DNA from 2 places in the Acinetobacter sp. G18 genome. Region 2 is predicted to be linked to the other one. Evidence: riboswitches for the same ligand, from Rfam matches in the RefSeq annotation. Region 2 holds a riboswitch; the other holds the start of a gene.
The links. Region 2 has a riboswitch for manganese ahead of NE363_RS11995 (sodium:calcium antiporter). Riboswitches for the same ligand answer to the same signal wherever they lie in the genome.
Positions count from the first base shown of each region.

Region 1: linked by a shared signal. The riboswitch ahead of NE363_RS00825 (TMEM165/GDT1 family protein) and the one ahead of NE363_RS11995 (sodium:calcium antiporter) in region 2 are both predicted to bind manganese.

Region 1 is NZ_CP109658.1:177,182-185,798, forward strand. It holds gene aceE (pyruvate dehydrogenase (acetyl-transferring), homodimeric type) at 1-1,818, shown strand, start outside; gene NE363_RS00815 (2-oxo acid dehydrogenase subunit E2) at 1,821-3,794, shown strand; gene NE363_RS00820 (hypothetical protein) at 3,944-4,222, shown strand; yybP-ykoY riboswitch at 4,251-4,437, shown strand; gene NE363_RS00825 (TMEM165/GDT1 family protein) at 4,453-5,028, shown strand; gene NE363_RS00830 (MBL fold metallo-hydrolase) at 5,298-6,095, shown strand; gene NE363_RS00835 (YkgJ family cysteine cluster protein) at 6,187-6,552, shown strand; gene guaB (IMP dehydrogenase) at 6,688-8,154, shown strand; gene glmM (phosphoglucosamine mutase) at 8,304-8,617, shown strand, end outside.
Region 2 is NZ_CP109658.1:2,514,203-2,522,819, reverse strand. It holds gene mutS (DNA mismatch repair protein MutS) at 1-1,483, opposite strand, end outside; gene NE363_RS12015 (LysR family transcriptional regulator) at 1,840-2,751, opposite strand; gene NE363_RS12010 (MFS transporter) at 2,854-4,044, shown strand; gene NE363_RS12005 (TetR/AcrR family transcriptional regulator) at 4,732-5,274, shown strand; gene dmeF (CDF family Co(II)/Ni(II) efflux transporter DmeF) at 5,550-6,482, shown strand; yybP-ykoY riboswitch at 6,585-6,697, shown strand; gene NE363_RS11995 (sodium:calcium antiporter) at 6,757-7,788, shown strand; gene NE363_RS11990 (putative bifunctional diguanylate cyclase/phosphodiesterase) at 8,134-8,617, shown strand, end outside.

The sequences.
Region 1 (8,617 bases), 1.6 Mb from region 2:
AAAGACAGCACAGGCGCTTTAAAAGCGGTAATGGAAGAAACTGTTGATGGTGAATACCAACGCTACCAAGTAAAAGGTGGTGCATATACACGTGAGAAATTCTTTGGCAAGTACCCAGAAGCTGCGGAACTTGTAAAAGATTTAAGCGATGAAGACATCGATAATCTCAACCGTGGTGGTCATGACCCATATAAAGTTTTTGCTGCCTATGCAGAAGCAATGAAAGCGAAAGGTCAACCAACAGTTATTCTTGCAAAAACTGTTAAAGGTTACGGTTTATCTGAAGAAATTGAAGCGGTGAACAAAACTCACCAAATCAAGAAAATGCAGATCGACTCTTTGAAATATGTACGTGACCGTTTTAACCTGCCATTTACAGATGATAAATTAGAAGAGCTTCCATTCTACCGCCCAAGTGAAAACTCTCCAGAAATGAAGTACATGAAGGCACGTCGTGAAGCATTAGGTGGTTACCTTCCTGCACGTCGTAAAGAGAGTGAAATTTTAGCGATTCCTGAATTATCTGTATTTGATGCTGTATTAAATGGTTCAGGTGGTAAAGAACAGTCTACTACGATGGTAATGGTTCGTTTAATTGCTGCTTTACTTAAAGAAAAAGCAATTAAAGACCGCGTAGTACCAATCGTTCCAGACGAAGCACGTACTTTCGGTTTAGAAGGGATGTTCCGTCAGCTCGGTATTTATGCCGCTCACGGTCAAAAATATACCCCAGAAGACCAAGAACAGTTAATGCATTACCGTGAAGCAAGTGATGGTCACATGCTTCAAGAAGGGATTAACGAAGCTGGTGCAATGAGCGCATGGGCTGCGTTGGCAACAAGTTATTCAACGAATAACTTGCCAATGATTCCAATGTACATGTACTACTCAATGTTTGGTTTCCAACGTATTGGTGACATTGCATGGGCAGCTGGTGATGCGCAAGCTCAAGGTTTCTTGTTAGGTGCAACTGCTGGTCGTACTACATTGAACGGTGAAGGTTTACAGCACCAAGATGGCCATTCACATATCTTGGCAAACACGATTCCAAACTGCGTATCTTATGATCCATGTTTTGGTTATGAGTTAGCTGTAATCGTTCATGACGGTTTACAACGTATGTATGTGAACCAAGAGCGTGTGTTCTATTACTTAACTGTAATGAACGAAAACTACGAGCATCCTGCAATGCCTGAAGGCGCTGAGGAAGGCATTAAACGTGGTATGTACTTATTCGAAAAAGACGAAAAAGCAACTGTCCAATTACTTGGTTCAGGTGTAATTCTTCGTGAAGTGATCAAAGCTGCGAAAATCTTACGTGATGAATACCAAATCCATTCAAACGTTTGGAGTGTAACAAGCTTCAATGAGTTGTCTCGTGATGGTATGGCATGTGAAGAATACAACCGCCTACACCCACTTGCTGAAGAAGTGAAAGAATCTTGGGTATCTAAGCAATTACGTGGTACAGAAGGTATTGTAGTTTCTGCTACAGACCATATGCGTGCGTACAGCGAACAAATTCGTGCTTATCTTCCAGATGGTCGTCCATTTGTTGCATTAGGTACAGATGGTTATGGTCGTTCAGATACGCGTGCGAACTTACGTAGTTTCTTTGGTGTTGATGCTGCACATATCGTTGTTGCTACTTTGAAAAAATTAGCTGACGAAGGTGAAGTAGATGCACGTTTAGTGAAAGATGCAATTTCTAACTTTGAGTTAGATACGGATCGTCCAGTTGCATGGGCTCCACAAGCACATCCGGAAGTTCAGCCAGTTGCTGAATACAATGAAACGCAAACAGGTGAGGGGAACTAAGCATGCAAATTAAGACCCCTGATATTGGTGTAGATAAAGCAGTTGTTGCTGAAATTTTAGTAAAAGTTGGTGACAGCATTGCTGAAAATGACAGTCTTGTTTTGCTTGAGTCTGATAAAGCCTCTGTTGAAGTGCCTAGCACTTCAGCAGGTGTGGTAAAAAGCATCTTAATCAAGGAAGGCGATAGCGTAACTGAAGGTACGGTATTGTTTGAACTTGAAGCTGAAGGTGCAGCGCAAGCTGCTCCAGAACCAACACCAGCTCCTGCGGCTGAAAAGCCAGCTGCTCCAGCTCCTGCACAACAAGCTCAAGCTTCAGCTCAACCTGCTGCCACTACATCAACTGCAACTGTTGACGTAACTGTCCCTGACATTGGTGTTGAAAAAGCATTAGTTGGCGAAATCCTCGTTAAAGTAGGTGACCAGATTGATGTTGAGCAAAGCATCGTTGTAGTTGAATCTGACAAAGCAACTGTAGAAGTACCAAGCAGTACTGCTGGTATTGTAGAAAGCATTCAAGTTAAAGAAGGCGATACAGTTAAAGAAGGTGTTGTGCTCATTAAAGTGAAAACAACGTCTGCATCAAGTGCGCCAGTTGAAGCTCCTGCTTCTACAGCAGCCCCTGCGGCAGCACCTGCACCAGCTCAACAAGAAACTGTAGCTGCGGCTGCTACTCAATCTGGACCAGTTGATATTAACGTTCCTGACTTGGGTGTAGATAAAGCAGTTGTTGCTGAAATCTTGGTACAAGTTGGCGATAAAGTTGATGTAGACCAAAGCCTTGTTGTGGTTGAGTCAGATAAAGCGACTGTTGAAGTTCCAAGTACTGTTGCGGGTGTTGTGAAAGCGATTCACTTGCAAGCAGGCCAACAGGTTTCACAAGGTATATTGCTTGCAACAATTGAAGCTGAAGGCCAAGCACCTGCTGCGGCACCAGCGGCAAAAGCAGAAGTAGCTCCAGCTCCACAGGCAGCAGCACCTAAAGTGGCAGCTCCTGCTCCGATTCAGGCTGTATCTGCTCCAGCGTCTGGTAGTGACAAGTTAACGAAAGAGCAAGAAGCCGAAAATGCTAAAGTATATGCAGGCCCTGCTGTACGTAAGCTTGCTCGTGAACTTGGTGTGATTTTGTCACAAGTTAAAACTTCTGGTGAGCATGGTCGTGTTATTAAAGAAGATATCTTTGCCTATGTGAAGAGTCGTTTAACTGCGCCACAAGCTGCACCAGTTGCTGCGGCTGCACCAGCGGTTTCGGGTTTGCCAAAGCTGCCTGACTTCACTGCGTTTGGTGGTGTGGAAGAAAAAGTACTGACGCGTTTGCAGCAAGTATCAATTCCGCAATTGTCGTTGAACAACTTTATTCCGCAAGTCACCCAGTTTGATTTGGCTGATATCACTGAGTTAGAAGATTGGCGTAATGAACTGAAAGGCAACTTCAAAAAAGAAGGTATCAGCCTGACGATTATGGCATTCATTATCAAAGCGGTTGCGTATTTGTTGAAAGAAGAGCGTGAATTCGCAGGTCATCTATCTGATGACGGTAAATCAGTGCTCTTGCGCAATGAAATCCATATGGGTATTGCGGTAGCAACACCTGATGGTTTAACTGTGCCAGTACTTCGTAACCCAGACCAAAAATCAATTAAGCAAATTGCAGTTGAATTGGGTATGTTAGGTCAAAAAGCACGTGATAAGAAATTAACACCAAAAGACTTACAAGGTGCGAATTTCACCATTTCAAGCTTGGGCGCAATTGGTGGTACAGCATTTACACCGCTTGTGAACTGGCCGCAAGTTGCGATTTTGGGTATTTCACCTGCAACGATGCAGCCTGTTTGGAATGGTAAGGACTTTGATCCACGCTTGATGTTGCCATTGTCATTATCTTATGATCACCGTGTAATTAATGGTGCAGATGCGGCTCGCTTTACAAATAAACTTACGAAACTTCTTAAAGATATTCGTACTTTATTAATCTAATACTTTGAAATAATTAACTAAAACCTCGCTTCGGCGGGGTTTTGTTTTTGATATCTCTTTAATTAAATTTTGGGTTAATCTACAGATTAAGCAAGGCTTATTGAGCGTGAGGAGAAATTTCTCGTTATTAGGTAAAGGAGAAATAGTAAATGTTGGGTTTCCTGAAAATTATGTTGCCCTTACTGTTGATTGTATTTTTGTTGATGGGAGTATGGGTCAGTATTTTACACTTCCCGTGGGAGTGGATGACCTACGTTGCAATCGGTTTGGAAGTATTTGTGGCAACGCTTATTTTGCCATTTGAATTTCAATCACAACATATAGCTGGTATTCACAATTTTGGTTTTATTAACTTAAGTATCTGTTTAGCTTTACTATTAGGCTTGGGGCGTCTGTTAGTATGGGCATGGATAAAATTTTTTGTTTGAAAAATAGAACTGCTCGAATATAATGAGCACATACTTCATTGGGGAGTAGCCGCTATTCACAGCAAATGTGAATAGGTGATGGTCAACATAATTGTTCAACAGAACATGGTCATCATAGCTTAAACGTCTCATCGTTCCTGAGTTGGCAAGACCTTTGATTTACCACTCTGCAGATATTTGGCTAGCAGGAGCGGTAGGTCATGGGCATTTATGCTAGCCAGAGAAACGACATGCAAGAATTTCTGATTTCTACATCGATTGTTGCCCTCGCTGAAATGGGTGATAAAACTCAACTATTGGCTCTGCTACTATCTGCGCGTTTCCGTAAGCCAATTCCTATTTTAATTGCGATTCTTTTAGCCACACTCATTAACCATGGTATTTCTGCTGTGCTTGGGCAGTGGATTACGACCGTTCTCAGTCCTGAAATTTTGGTTTGGGTACTTGCGGTTGGTTTTATTGGTATGGCGTTCTGGATGCTTATTCCAGATAAGCTCGATGATGAAACTGATAGTATTAATAAGTGGCAAAAATTTGGTGTTTTTGGTGCAACCTTTATTTTATTTTTCTTGGCTGAAATTGGCGATAAAACACAAATTGCAACTGTCGCTTTAGCTGCACGCTATGACAGTATTTTCTGGGTAATGCTCGGTACAACAGTTGGTATGATGATTGCCAATGCTCCTGCTGTATTTATCGGTAATAAACTGGCAGAACGTTTACCTATCTCGCTTATTCATAAAATTGGTGCTGCTATTTTCTTAATTGTAGGTGTCTCTACTTTAATACAACATTATTTCTTTTAAGATATTTAAAGCTGCCATAAAAAAAGCACTCAATTCGAGTGCTTTTTTTATAGGTCATTTTAGTAGTTAAACTTCAAAATACATTTATTTAAGAAAGTTTTAGAAGATTATGCAATTTCTTGATGATTCATTTATAGAATAAGAAAACTAAAATCAATTTTAAAATATTATGAGAAATATCAATCAATTCATTGCAAGTACTTTAGAATCCCTTTATTTTAGTATGGATATAAAAATATCTAATATTTAAAGTTTTTTTGGGGAATTGTATGGGGTTTGAAAAAACAACATCGCAGATACTATTTGATAATGGCGTACATAAATGTATTAGTTTTACCAGTTTGGTTAAAGGGGAAGGCATACAAGCCAATCAATTTTTAATTATTGATCATGAACGAGCAGCTGTAATCGATCCAGGTGGTGATTTGACCTACGTTCCATTAACGATGGAACTTAATAAATATACTCGTCTTAAAAATCTGGACTATGTAATCGCTTCGCATCAAGATCCAGATATTATTACTTCAATGCCTCGTTGGTTAGTTTATACCGATGCTAAGGTAGTTGCCTCTAAATTATGGGCACGATTTTTACCTCACTTAAACTCGTCTTTTATGAGTGAGCGTATGAAAGGTAATTGGGAAGATCGTCTCATTGAGCTGCCAGATCGTGGTCAAGTGATTCAATTGGGCGAATCAAAGCTTGTCATGGTTCCTGCACATTTTCTACATTCGGTGGGCAATTTTCAGTTTTATGATCCAGTTGCCAAAATTTTATTTTCAGGCGATATGGGGGCTTCTATTGTTGAAGATGCATGTCAGCCTCTTAAAGATTTCGATGCTCATGTGATGAAAATGAAGGCTTTTCATCAGCGCTATATGTGCTCAAATAAAGTCATCCGTTTATGGGTCAACATGGTTCGTCAAATGGATATTGAAATGATTGTGCCTCAGCATGGTACTCCATTTGTTGGCAAAGAAATGATTAACCAGTTTTTAGACTGGATTGAGACCTTGCCATGTGGTGTAGATTTAATGACTGAACAAATTTTCAGCTGTCCAACATAAAAAGTTAAGTTCAATATCTTGAGTCCAATTTGAAATTTTTTTAGGATTTTGCGTCACAGAAAAAATTTTGATGACGAGAATTTGAATAAAAATGTTATCTCAAGTTGCGACTCCAGATGAGTGCCTTCGCTGTGGGGCATGTTGTGCACATTTTCGGGTTTCATTTTACTGGGCTGAGGCCGAGTTCATAGATGAACATCTCGTTGAACCTTTGACACCCGTTTATTCGTGTATGCGTGGAACTAATCAGGCTCAGCCAAGATGTCAGGCTTTGAAGGGTGAAATTGGTAAAGAGGTGGGCTGCTCTATTTATGCTGTCCGTAGTTCTACCTGTAAAGAGGTGCAGGTTGCTGATGAACAGTGTAACAAAGCACGCTTGGCGCACCAGTTGATTCCTCTGATTGAAGTAAACCCAGCAGATTCAGAAAATGATCATGACTATGATCAGGTGAGTTAAATATGAACTAACACGATAATAAGTGAGAAATATTTAGAGTAGGTGAATATCTATTGCGGAAAAAGGCAAAGATAATATGAAAATTGCATTGAAATTTGTTTATAATAGCTCACGGAATTTACCAGTGAGATTGTTATGCTGACCATCGTTCAAGAAGCGCTAACCTTCGATGATGTCTTATTACTTCCTGCCTACTCTACTGTTCTCCCAAAAGATGTCTCTCTAAAGACACGTTTAACTCGCGGCATTCATTTAAATATCCCATTAGTTTCAGCTGCAATGGATACAGTGACTGAGTCACGTATGGCGATTGCGATGTCACAAAATGGTGGTATCGGGATTTTGCACAAAAACATGGATATTGCTGCTCAAGCTGCAGAAGTACGCCGTGTGAAAAAATTTGAAGCGGGTATGGTGAAAGATCCTATCACTGTAACGCCTGAAACTACAGTACGTGAACTGATTGCAATTACCAGCGCTAATAACATTAGTGGTGTACCTGTTGTTAAAGACGGCAAGGTTGTTGGTATTGTGACAGGCCGTGATACGCGTTTTGAAACTAACTTGGAACAACCTGTTAGCAACATCATGACAGGTCAAGATCGTTTGGTCACTGTACGTGAAGGCGAGTCTAAAGAAAATATTCAAGCATTATTGCAAAAACACCGTATTGAAAAAGTCTTGGTCGTTGGCGAGAGCAATGAACTTAAAGGCTTAATTACGGTAACTGACTTCCGTAAAGCTGAGAGTTATCCAAACAGTTGTAAAGATGATCTTGGTCGTTTACGTGTTGGTGCTGCGGTAGGTACTGGTGCTGATACACCAAGTCGTGTGGAAGCATTGGTTGAAGCTGGTGTTGACGTTATTGTTGTTGATACAGCACATGGTCACTCTGCTGGTGTAATTGAACGTGTACGTTGGGTGAAACAAAACTTCCCTCAAGTACAAGTGATTGGTGGAAATATTGCAACTGGTGATGCTGCATTGGCATTATTAGATGCAGGCGCAGATGCTGTAAAAGTAGGTATTGGTCCTGGTTCTATCTGTACTACACGTATTGTAGCAGGTATTGGTATGCCTCAAATTTCTGCAATTGACAGCGTTGCTAGCGCACTAAAAGATCAAATTCCTTTAATTGCAGATGGCGGTATCCGTTTCTCTGGTGATATGGCTAAAGCGATCGGTGCTGGTGCAAGCACAATCATGGTCGGCTCACTTCTAGCTGGTACTGAAGAAGCACCTGGTGAAGTTGAATTCTTCCAAGGTCGTTACTACAAAGCATATCGTGGTATGGGTTCATTAGGTGCAATGGCTGGAGCTACTGGTTCTGCTGACCGTTACTTCCAAGACTCAAAAGCGGGTGCTGAAAAATTAGTACCAGAAGGTATTGAAGGTCGTGTTCCATATAAAGGCCCAATGGGTAATATCGTTCATCAAATGATGGGTGGTTTACGTTCATCAATGGGCTATACAGGTTCAGCTGTGATTGAAGATCTTCGCCAAAATGCGAAATTTGTGAAAATTACTTCAGCGGGTATGTCTGAGTCACATGTTCATGATGTAACGATTACTAAAGAAGCTCCAAACTATCGTGTTGGTTAGATTTTAGTAACTAAATCAACTAAGAAAGCCGTCAGTACACTGACGGCTTTTTGTTTTTGGTGTAAAGTAAATCTAATGAAAAGAGATATGGCAAAATAGCCATATATGAAATGAGCCGCGGCCGAAGTGGCGTAAAAATGAGATAAGCTATGAGTTATTTTGGAACGGATGGTATTCGTGGAAAATTTGGGCAAATGCCTATTACTCCAGAGTTTGCTTTAAAACTCGGATTTGCCGCAGGGAAGGTATTAAAACGAACGAGTCAAAAAAATAAACCACTTGTTGTATTAGGAAAAGACACTCGTTTATCTGGTTATATTTTGGAATCTGCTTTACAGGCTGGCTTAAACGCTGCTGGTGTATATGTTCATTTATTAGGTCCATTACCGACACCTGCGATTGCACATCTTACTCGTGCATTACATGCCCATGCAGGTATTGTAATTTCTGCATCACATAATCC
Region 2 (8,617 bases):
CTTGAGCACGCGTAAGCTCAATGTAGTAGCCACTCACACGGTTATAGCCGATTTTTAAGGTGTTAATGCCCGTGCGTTCACGCTCTTTTATTTCTAAATCAATCAGGAATTGACCTGCATGATCACGAATTTTACGCAGTTCATCAAGTTCTGCATCATATCCTTCTGCAATTACATTGCCATCACGAAGTAATACAGGTGGGTTTTCAACAATGGCTGCCATCAAGTGTTGATGAAGCGATTTAAAGTCACCAAGTTCTTGATCGAGTTGAATTAATAACTTGGATTTTTTTGATTGAATAACAGGCGCTAAAGCATTTCTTAAAAATGGGATTTGCGCGCAAGCATGACGAAGCTGAACTAAATCGCGTGGTCGAGCACTACCCAGCGCAACACGGCTAAGAACACGTTCGATATCGCCAATTTCTTTAAGCACTAAACGAACTGGAGTTTCGTGATAGCCTTGAATGAGTTGTTCAATTGCATCTAAGCGGGCATCGAGTAACGCCGTATCACGAACAGGTTGCATGAGTGTACGGCTGAGTAAACGGCCACCCATTGCAGTTTGGCAGTCATTTACCAGTTGGAATAATGACGTACCATGTTCAAACAAAGGTTCAATAATTTCTAAATTACGGCGCGTAATTGGGTCAAGCGCAATAAAGTCTGTGCTTTGTTCTAAAAGAATAGAACGAATATGCGGTAACGCCGTTTTCTGAGTTTCTTTAGCGTAGTGAATCAGAGCTGCCGCGGCAGCCTTAGCTAACGGTAATGTGTCGAGTCCAAAACCAGAAAGCGTCGATACAGAGAACTGATCACATAAGGTTTTTTGTGCATTATTTAAATTGAAGTCTACATTTGGACGCTTGGTTACAGGGCAATCTAAATGCTTTTTAATTTGTTCAATAATATTCGGGTCAACCAGATCTTCATCAATCAAAATTTCACTTGGCATGAGGCGAGCAAGTTCAATTGGAAGTTGTTCAGGTTTGTAGTCTTGTTGTTGAACTTTAAAAATACCCGCGCTTAAGTCGAGCAAAGCAAAACCGATTTGATTTTGATGAATACATAACGCAACAAGGTTGGATGACTGATAGCTTGTGAGTAGTGCGTCGTCGGTTAATGTACCAGGGGTCAGAATACGAACAACTTTACGCTCGACAGGGCCTTTACCAGTAACTTCACCCACTTGTTCGCAAATGGCTACTGTGCGACCTGCTTTGACAAGGCGAGCAAGATAACCTTCGGCTGAATGGTAAGGAACACCCGCCATTGGAATCGGGTTGCCGTTTGCTTTACCACGATGGGTTAGGGTAATTCCTAAAAGTTTGGCTGCTAAGTGTGCGTCTTCAAAGAAAAGTTCATAAAAGTCGCCCATACGATAAAACAGCAACGCATGTTGATAATCTTTTTTGACCTTGAGATATTGCTGCATCATTGGAGTGTGGTTAGAGAGATCGGCCATGATTTCAGCGCTATTCATGCGTAATAAACCCTTAAAAAAAGCAATAATATTTTACGGTTGGTCATCTAACCAATTCTAATAACTTCTGTGTGAATTGGACTTAATCTAAGAAAAAAGTATACCTTTTCATGTACCTTTTTTATGTCAAAATTGAGTCAACAGTGTGTAAGAGCTTAACTTAATTTCTCACGGTTGCCATCTTAACAAATTGAGACTGATTCGCAAAAAGGATTCCTAAAATGAGCGAGGAAATAAGCAACAAAAAGAAAGTGCCTTGAGCAGTTTGAGTAGAAGACAGGGTGACGATTGGCAGTCCTGATAAAACTGAAATGGGTAAATATGTCGATTTCAGAATGCGTATGAAATGATAGGTTTTATAAGGATACATGCCCCAATTTCTGTTGTATGAAATCTATAAGCGCTCTTGTTTTAGCAGGCAAATAACGCCGATCTGAATAAAGTGCAAACAATTGCAGTGGCGCTACCGCTTGTTCAAATTCAATCTCGATCAGGCGACCGTCACTAATATAAGGTTGGCAAGCGTGTTTCGATAAAATTGCAAACCCGATACCTGCTACAGCAGCTTGGCCTGCCATTTCTCCGCTGTTTACCCGATAGTGTCCTTTAACCTTGATGGTCTCGAATTCACCCTTTTTATTAACAAATTGCCAAGGAGCACCTTTGAGCGCACTGACTGTTGTAATACACGGTAACTCTTCAAATTGTTGAATATGAGTAGGGGTGCCATAACGCTGAATGAGAGAAGGGGCTGCCACAATGGTGCAAGGGATAGTCACCAGATGACGAGCGATGTAGTCACTGTTATCCATTTGACCGCGGCTAATAATAATAGCTAAATCCAGATCATCTCGCAGAGACTCAAAACCCGACAAATTTGTGACACAGCTTATTTCTAAGTCTGGATACTGACAGGCAAATTCTGCAATAACAGAACCTAACAATGCAGGGCCTATTTCAGTGGGAATACAGATTCGTAAAGGACCTTTGAGCTGCATTTGCCGCAACGTTAACTCTATCTCCGTTTGCTCAAGCGCTTCGAGTAATGGCTTTGCTCTGGTATAGAGTAGCTGCCCCGCCTGAGTGACTTTCATATGTCGAGTGCTGCGCTCAATGAGCTGAAGATCGAGTTTTTCTTCTAACTGAGAAATACAGCGACTCACGTTTGATGTCGGCATTTCAAGGAGTTTCGATGCACCCACAAAACTTTCTCTTTCAACCACAGCAATGAACACTTTCAGAGTATTAAAATCCAGAGCCGGACGCATCAATTGTCCCATATTTGATAATAATAAATGCAATTTTTACCATATAATCAATACTATTGATAGCAGTTAAACTCGGACATCTTTTATCTATAGGTTACTGCGATGTCCCTAGCCACACAGACGTTTAATCATAAAGCCCTCATGTGGATAGCCACTGTCATTGCTTTCGTCCAGTTCACGAATGCACTGGAATATATGGTGTTTAATCCTATTTTTGTTTTTATGGCGACAGATTTTGCAGTGCCAGTATCATTCTCAGGTTATGTTTCAGGGATGTATACGCTTGGCGCCGTTCTTTCGGGAATTATTGCTTTTTACTGGATTGATCATTTCAATAAAAAGCGGTTTTTAATTATCAATATGGCGCTGTTAGGTCTACTAACACTTTTGACTACCTACACATCTAGTTTTAGTCTTCTACTTGCACTCCGATTTTGTGCAGGGTTGGTTGGTGGTACCACCATGGGAGTGGGTATCAGTATATTAATAAACAACGCACCGCCTAATTTACGGGGAAAAATGTTGGCGACGGTGATTGCATCATTTTCAATAGTAAGTATTGTCGGAATGCCCACCATATTATTTCTATGCACTCACTATGGTTGGCATGTGGCTTTGTGGCTCATAAGTGTATTGTGTGTGTTGGCATTGCCACTTATTGTATCGTTTATACCCAAAGACCAAGTCTCTTTAGATACGTTTCGTGCGCCGCCTTTAGATGCGGATACTCTACTGTTCGCTTCTGCTAATGCGCTCGTACAGTTTAGTCCTATGCTGGTTATTCCTATTTTGGCACCCTTAATGATTCAACAGTTGGGCGCTTCGCAAGACCTACTGCCTTGGCTATTTTTTAGTGGCGGCGTGATGGGCTATGTATCTACAAAAATCACAGGGGCATTAACCTCCCGTTTTTCTGCTTTAATATTGGCTACAGCTTCGACTCTAGTCTTTATCCTAAGTTTGCTTATACCAATGCTTGGCTATGAGCATGCAGCATTATTTATTAGTTTATTTCTCGGTGCATCTTATAGTCGTTTGGTGTCATCTTCAGTGGTTACGATGCAGTTTCCTAACGACCGACAACGAGCTGGATTTTCTTCATTACAGACATCCATCATGTATTTGCTGACAACGGTTGCATTTTTCTTATCTGCCTTTTTATTACCTGCTCATGGCATGACGCCACAAAGTCTAAATACGTTACTGGCGGTATGTGCAATTTCCGCAGCAGGTTTCCCAATATTGATTATTATTTTGCAAAAGAAGCTGGCTAAACGTGTACCCATGAGCTAATTGTAAAGTCACTATTTTTCCGTACATTAAAATAGTGACGACTAAATCTATAACGTGTAAATGGTATTGAAAAAGTAGCATTTTGGGGAAGAAAAACGTCTTTTTATAAACCCCACTTTAACAATAACTCAGGCATTATTTATCCTTACTTTTTAATGATCTATTTTAAAACAAATGTCATTTTGTATGCTTGACTGCAATAAACTTGGGCACTATCCTTTGCCTGCTGGCCTACATTGCCAGTCGGTTTTAGCAGACCGTTCCGAAAAAGCATTAAAGGTTTTATATCTTTAGTGTGTACACCCTCGCGCCCCCTCAATGGTGGAACGGAGGGGGACACCTTCGGGTGTGCTGGGTTTTTTCGGCCAGTCTGCTAACCCCCTTCGTTCTGCCACCATAATTTTAATGTCGGCAGAACTCCCAATAAAAAAGGAGTTGGCTTTGCACATCCATTATTTCTTGGCAGCCTTTGCCAAAAGCTATAACGACACAGCTTAAAAATTTACAGCAGCTTGAACGCCGTAGGGTTTTCAGGCTTTAAGTCTTTTTTATTTAAAACTTAGCAACAAAAAACTTGAGATGTGCCAAGCACCGTCTTACGGCTTTGCTGTGCCTTTTTTTCTCCCAGAAAGGGCACAGGCTTTTTATCTCATTTAGAAACAACAAGAATTTTATAATGGTAAAACTATGCGAAATTTAGAAACCTCTTCCAAAAAACTACATGTAGTTCAAACTGCCATACAACTCATTACGGCGCATGGGTTCCACAATACAGGCGTAGACCTGATTACTAAAGAAACCAAAATTGCCAAAGGCACGCTTTACAACTATTTCCACTCTAAAGAACACCTGATTGAAATGTGTATCGCCTTTCAAAAAAGCTTGCTCAGAGAAGAAGTGCTTTCTATCATTTACTCAAACCGTTACTACAGTTCAAAAGATAAACTTAAAGAAATTATTGTGTTACATACTAATTTAAACAGCCAGTACCATTTTTTAATCAAAGCTATTTTAGAAATAAAACTGCTTTATCCAAAGGCTTACCGCATGACAGTTGAATACCGAAAGTGGTTGCGCCATGAAATTTTTGACCTGATTTTTAGCGGGGAAATCCGCGAGCCAAAATTCGATGCCCACATGGTGGTGAACCTGATAGATGGTTTGCTGCTACAGGTTTTAAGCTTAAACAGTTTGAAAGAAAGGGATGAGGTGTTGGAGCAATTTTTTTAATTTTAGTCTGGGTTATCTGATTGGTTCAGATATAGATTTTTTGTGAAAAAATTGCAAGGAGTGTTGTAGTTGCTCTCACATGCAGCTCTATGAATGGATGTACTCAGCCATTCAGAGCGCCTCAATCTATAGTGGTTTTGAAATATAGTAGATCAATTTTAGGTCATGACTAAGTAAAGATTTCTCTAAAAGTTTTCTTGTTTTGGTCGTGATGTAACTTATTTTTCTTCAAAAAAATATATACTATGGGGGAGTATCAATAAAAGACCATAAATATGGAAATTAACAGCAATTTAGAACGTTACCATTCTCATCAGTTCGATGAAGGAAACCCGCTTGCTCAAAAGAAAATTTTGATCGCAACGATTTTAACTGCCGTGATGATGGTTTTTGAAATTGTGGGTGGATGGATCTTTAACTCCATGGCTCTTTTAGCTGATGGCTGGCACATGAGTTCACATATGGTTGCTCTAGGGTTGGCCTATGTCGCTTACAAAATGGCTCGCCGTTATGCCCATGACAAACGCTTTAGTTTCGGAACTTGGAAAATCGAAATTTTAGGTGGATATAGCAGTGCAATCATATTAATGGTCGTTGCACTGTTAATGGGATTTCAATCTATTGAGCGATTACTCCATCCTGTTGATATTCATTATAATGAGGCGATTTCTATTGCTGTTGTGGGGTTGGCAGTCAATTTAATTTGTGCGTGGTTATTACATGATAATCATGAACATCACCATCACGACCATGAGCATAGTCACCACCATCATCATGATCACCATCACGATTTAAACCATAAAGCTGCGTTTCTACATGTACTTGCCGATGCCGTAACGTCTGTATTAGCCATAGCTGCACTTATAGCGGGTAAATTTTTTGGATGGAATTTTTTAGATGCTTTGCTGGGTATTGTAGGGGCGATACTTGTTGCACAGTGGTCATGGGGGCTTTTGCGTGACACAGGAAAAACGTTATTAGATGCTGAAATGTCACATCCAGTAGTCGCTGAAATCCAAGAAGTGATTGAGCAATTATCACAAGTGAAAATTACAGATTTACATGTATGGAAAGTCGGTAAAGGAAAATTTTCATGCATTTTGGCTTTAGAAACAGACCGAACAGATTTAACACCTGATTCAGTTAAAAGGGCTTTGTCTATTCATGAAGAAATTGTACATGCCAGTGTAGAAATACATTTTATTTAGTCAATAAAGAGAGTTTTAAAACCGACTGTGAATTTTTAAAGCTCTTGATCATTTTGTCAGACCATTTTTGTAGAGTTACTTTTCAATCACTGGTAAACTTCACCTATTGTCATTGGGGAGTAGCCATTCCTAGTACCCAACTAGGAAGACCACGTCAACAAACTTGAGATCAGTATCTCATGGCGTGTTCAGCCACTGTATACACAGTGTGAGCTAGGCGAGACCTTTGGCCGCAACGTACTTTGCTAGTCGGGCGAGGAGCGTTGTCGTGCCAATGGTTTCTTATTCGCCCGGCTGGACTATTCCTATGCTCCTCACGTTCATCTTATTCTTTGTGTCCGCCGCGGCAATTTACCTAGCCTGTGAATATTTCGTCAATGGAATTGAATGGTTTGGTAAGCGTCTTAATCTTGGTGCAACAGCAGTAGGCTCGGTACTCGCAGCTTTTGGTACAGCGCTACCTGAAAGTGCGGTGACCTTTATGGCCGTCGTATTTGGTGATACCCCAGAACAAAAAGACCTTGGTGTTGGTGCTGCAATGGGTGGCCCATTGGTTTTAGCGACCTTGGGTTACGCCGTAGTCGGTCTGGTATTGATGCTTCATCGCAAAAAATTAGCTCGAACTTCGCATAAAGTTCAAGTTGATTATGCCCGTTTAAGACGAGATCAAGTCTCGTTCCTTGCTATCTTTGTTTTAAAAGTAGCGCTTGGTTTAGTCGCATTTGCCATCAAACCTTGGTTAGGCATTCTATTTTTAGCGGCTTATGCAGCTTATGTCTGGCGTGAGATTAAGGAAGCTGATACATCTTCCGATGAAGAAGACCTTGAACCGCTCAAGTTCCGTCCAAACACAGCCGAACCGTCACTAGGGTGGGCTGGTCTACAAGTATTGGTCGCTTTGGTTGTAATTAGTGTTGCGTCGCATACTTTTGTTGCTCAGCTTGAAGCGATTGGTACAGCGCTAAGTTGGCCGCCACATTTGGTTGCTTTATTACTGAGTCCAGTTGCTACCGAATTACCTGAGATTATGAATGCGCTGATTTGGGTACGCCAAGGTAAAGAGCGTTTGGCTTTAGCGAATATTTCTGGTGCCATGATGATTCAGGCCACCATACCAAGTGCATTAGGTATTTTCTTTACGCCGTGGCGCTTTGATACCTTGTTGTTAGCCTCTGGCATTATTACTGCATTAGCGATTGTATTTCTGTGGAATTTATTCCGCCGTGGCACAGTCGATGACCGATCATTGGTTGCAGTAAGTGCGCTGTATGGTGTTTTCGCAATTTTAGTTGTGATTTATCTCTGATAAATATTAACGCGCTGGACATGTGCCAGCGCGTTTCAGTCGTTGTATTTGCTATTGATTAGATAATCTTAAAAAACGATGAGCTAATAACCTTGTAAAATCGGTAAATAATTAACCAATTGTCTTATTTTTCATAACTTATGCCCTGTACCTTAGTAGCAGAGGCTTGTACCCTGAGTGAATCATAATTTAAACTTATGGGGTCTTTGAAAAGTCCTCTTTTTTGACTAAATTTATTAAACAAATGAACTTTATTTTGTGTAATAAAATACTTTCTAAACGCATAAAAGATAAATAAAAACTTTATAGAAAATTAAGTTTGATTGTTAAATTCTGAAATAGAGCATGAAGGGCAATGTTACTGCTTTTGTTATATTTATGGTTGATTTACCTATGATAGCTTCGTCTTACTTAAAAAAATGTAAAAATAATTACCACAACATAAAAGACCAGCAGCTTACCATCGCAGCTAAAGCAAATATCTTTATTTGTATTATTTTTTGCTTGTTCTGGACCATATATTTCGCATTTTCAAAAATGTGGATCATTGTTTATATGGATATTGTTTTTACACTGCTTTCCATTTTTAGTTTTTTTCTCATTTATATAAATCGAATTTCAGCGGGTATTCTTTTATCTCAAGCTGTTCTACTTGTTTTTCCAGTCGTTTTTTGCGTATTTTTTGATATAGCGACTACTCATCATCCTCAAGTTGCTCATTTGTTTTTGCCTGCTGGGGCAATATTAGGATACTTAAACTACCGCAGAAATCCGAGTTTCTTACAACTCGTTTTAATTTTACTGTCAATCGCATGCTTTATATTTTTTA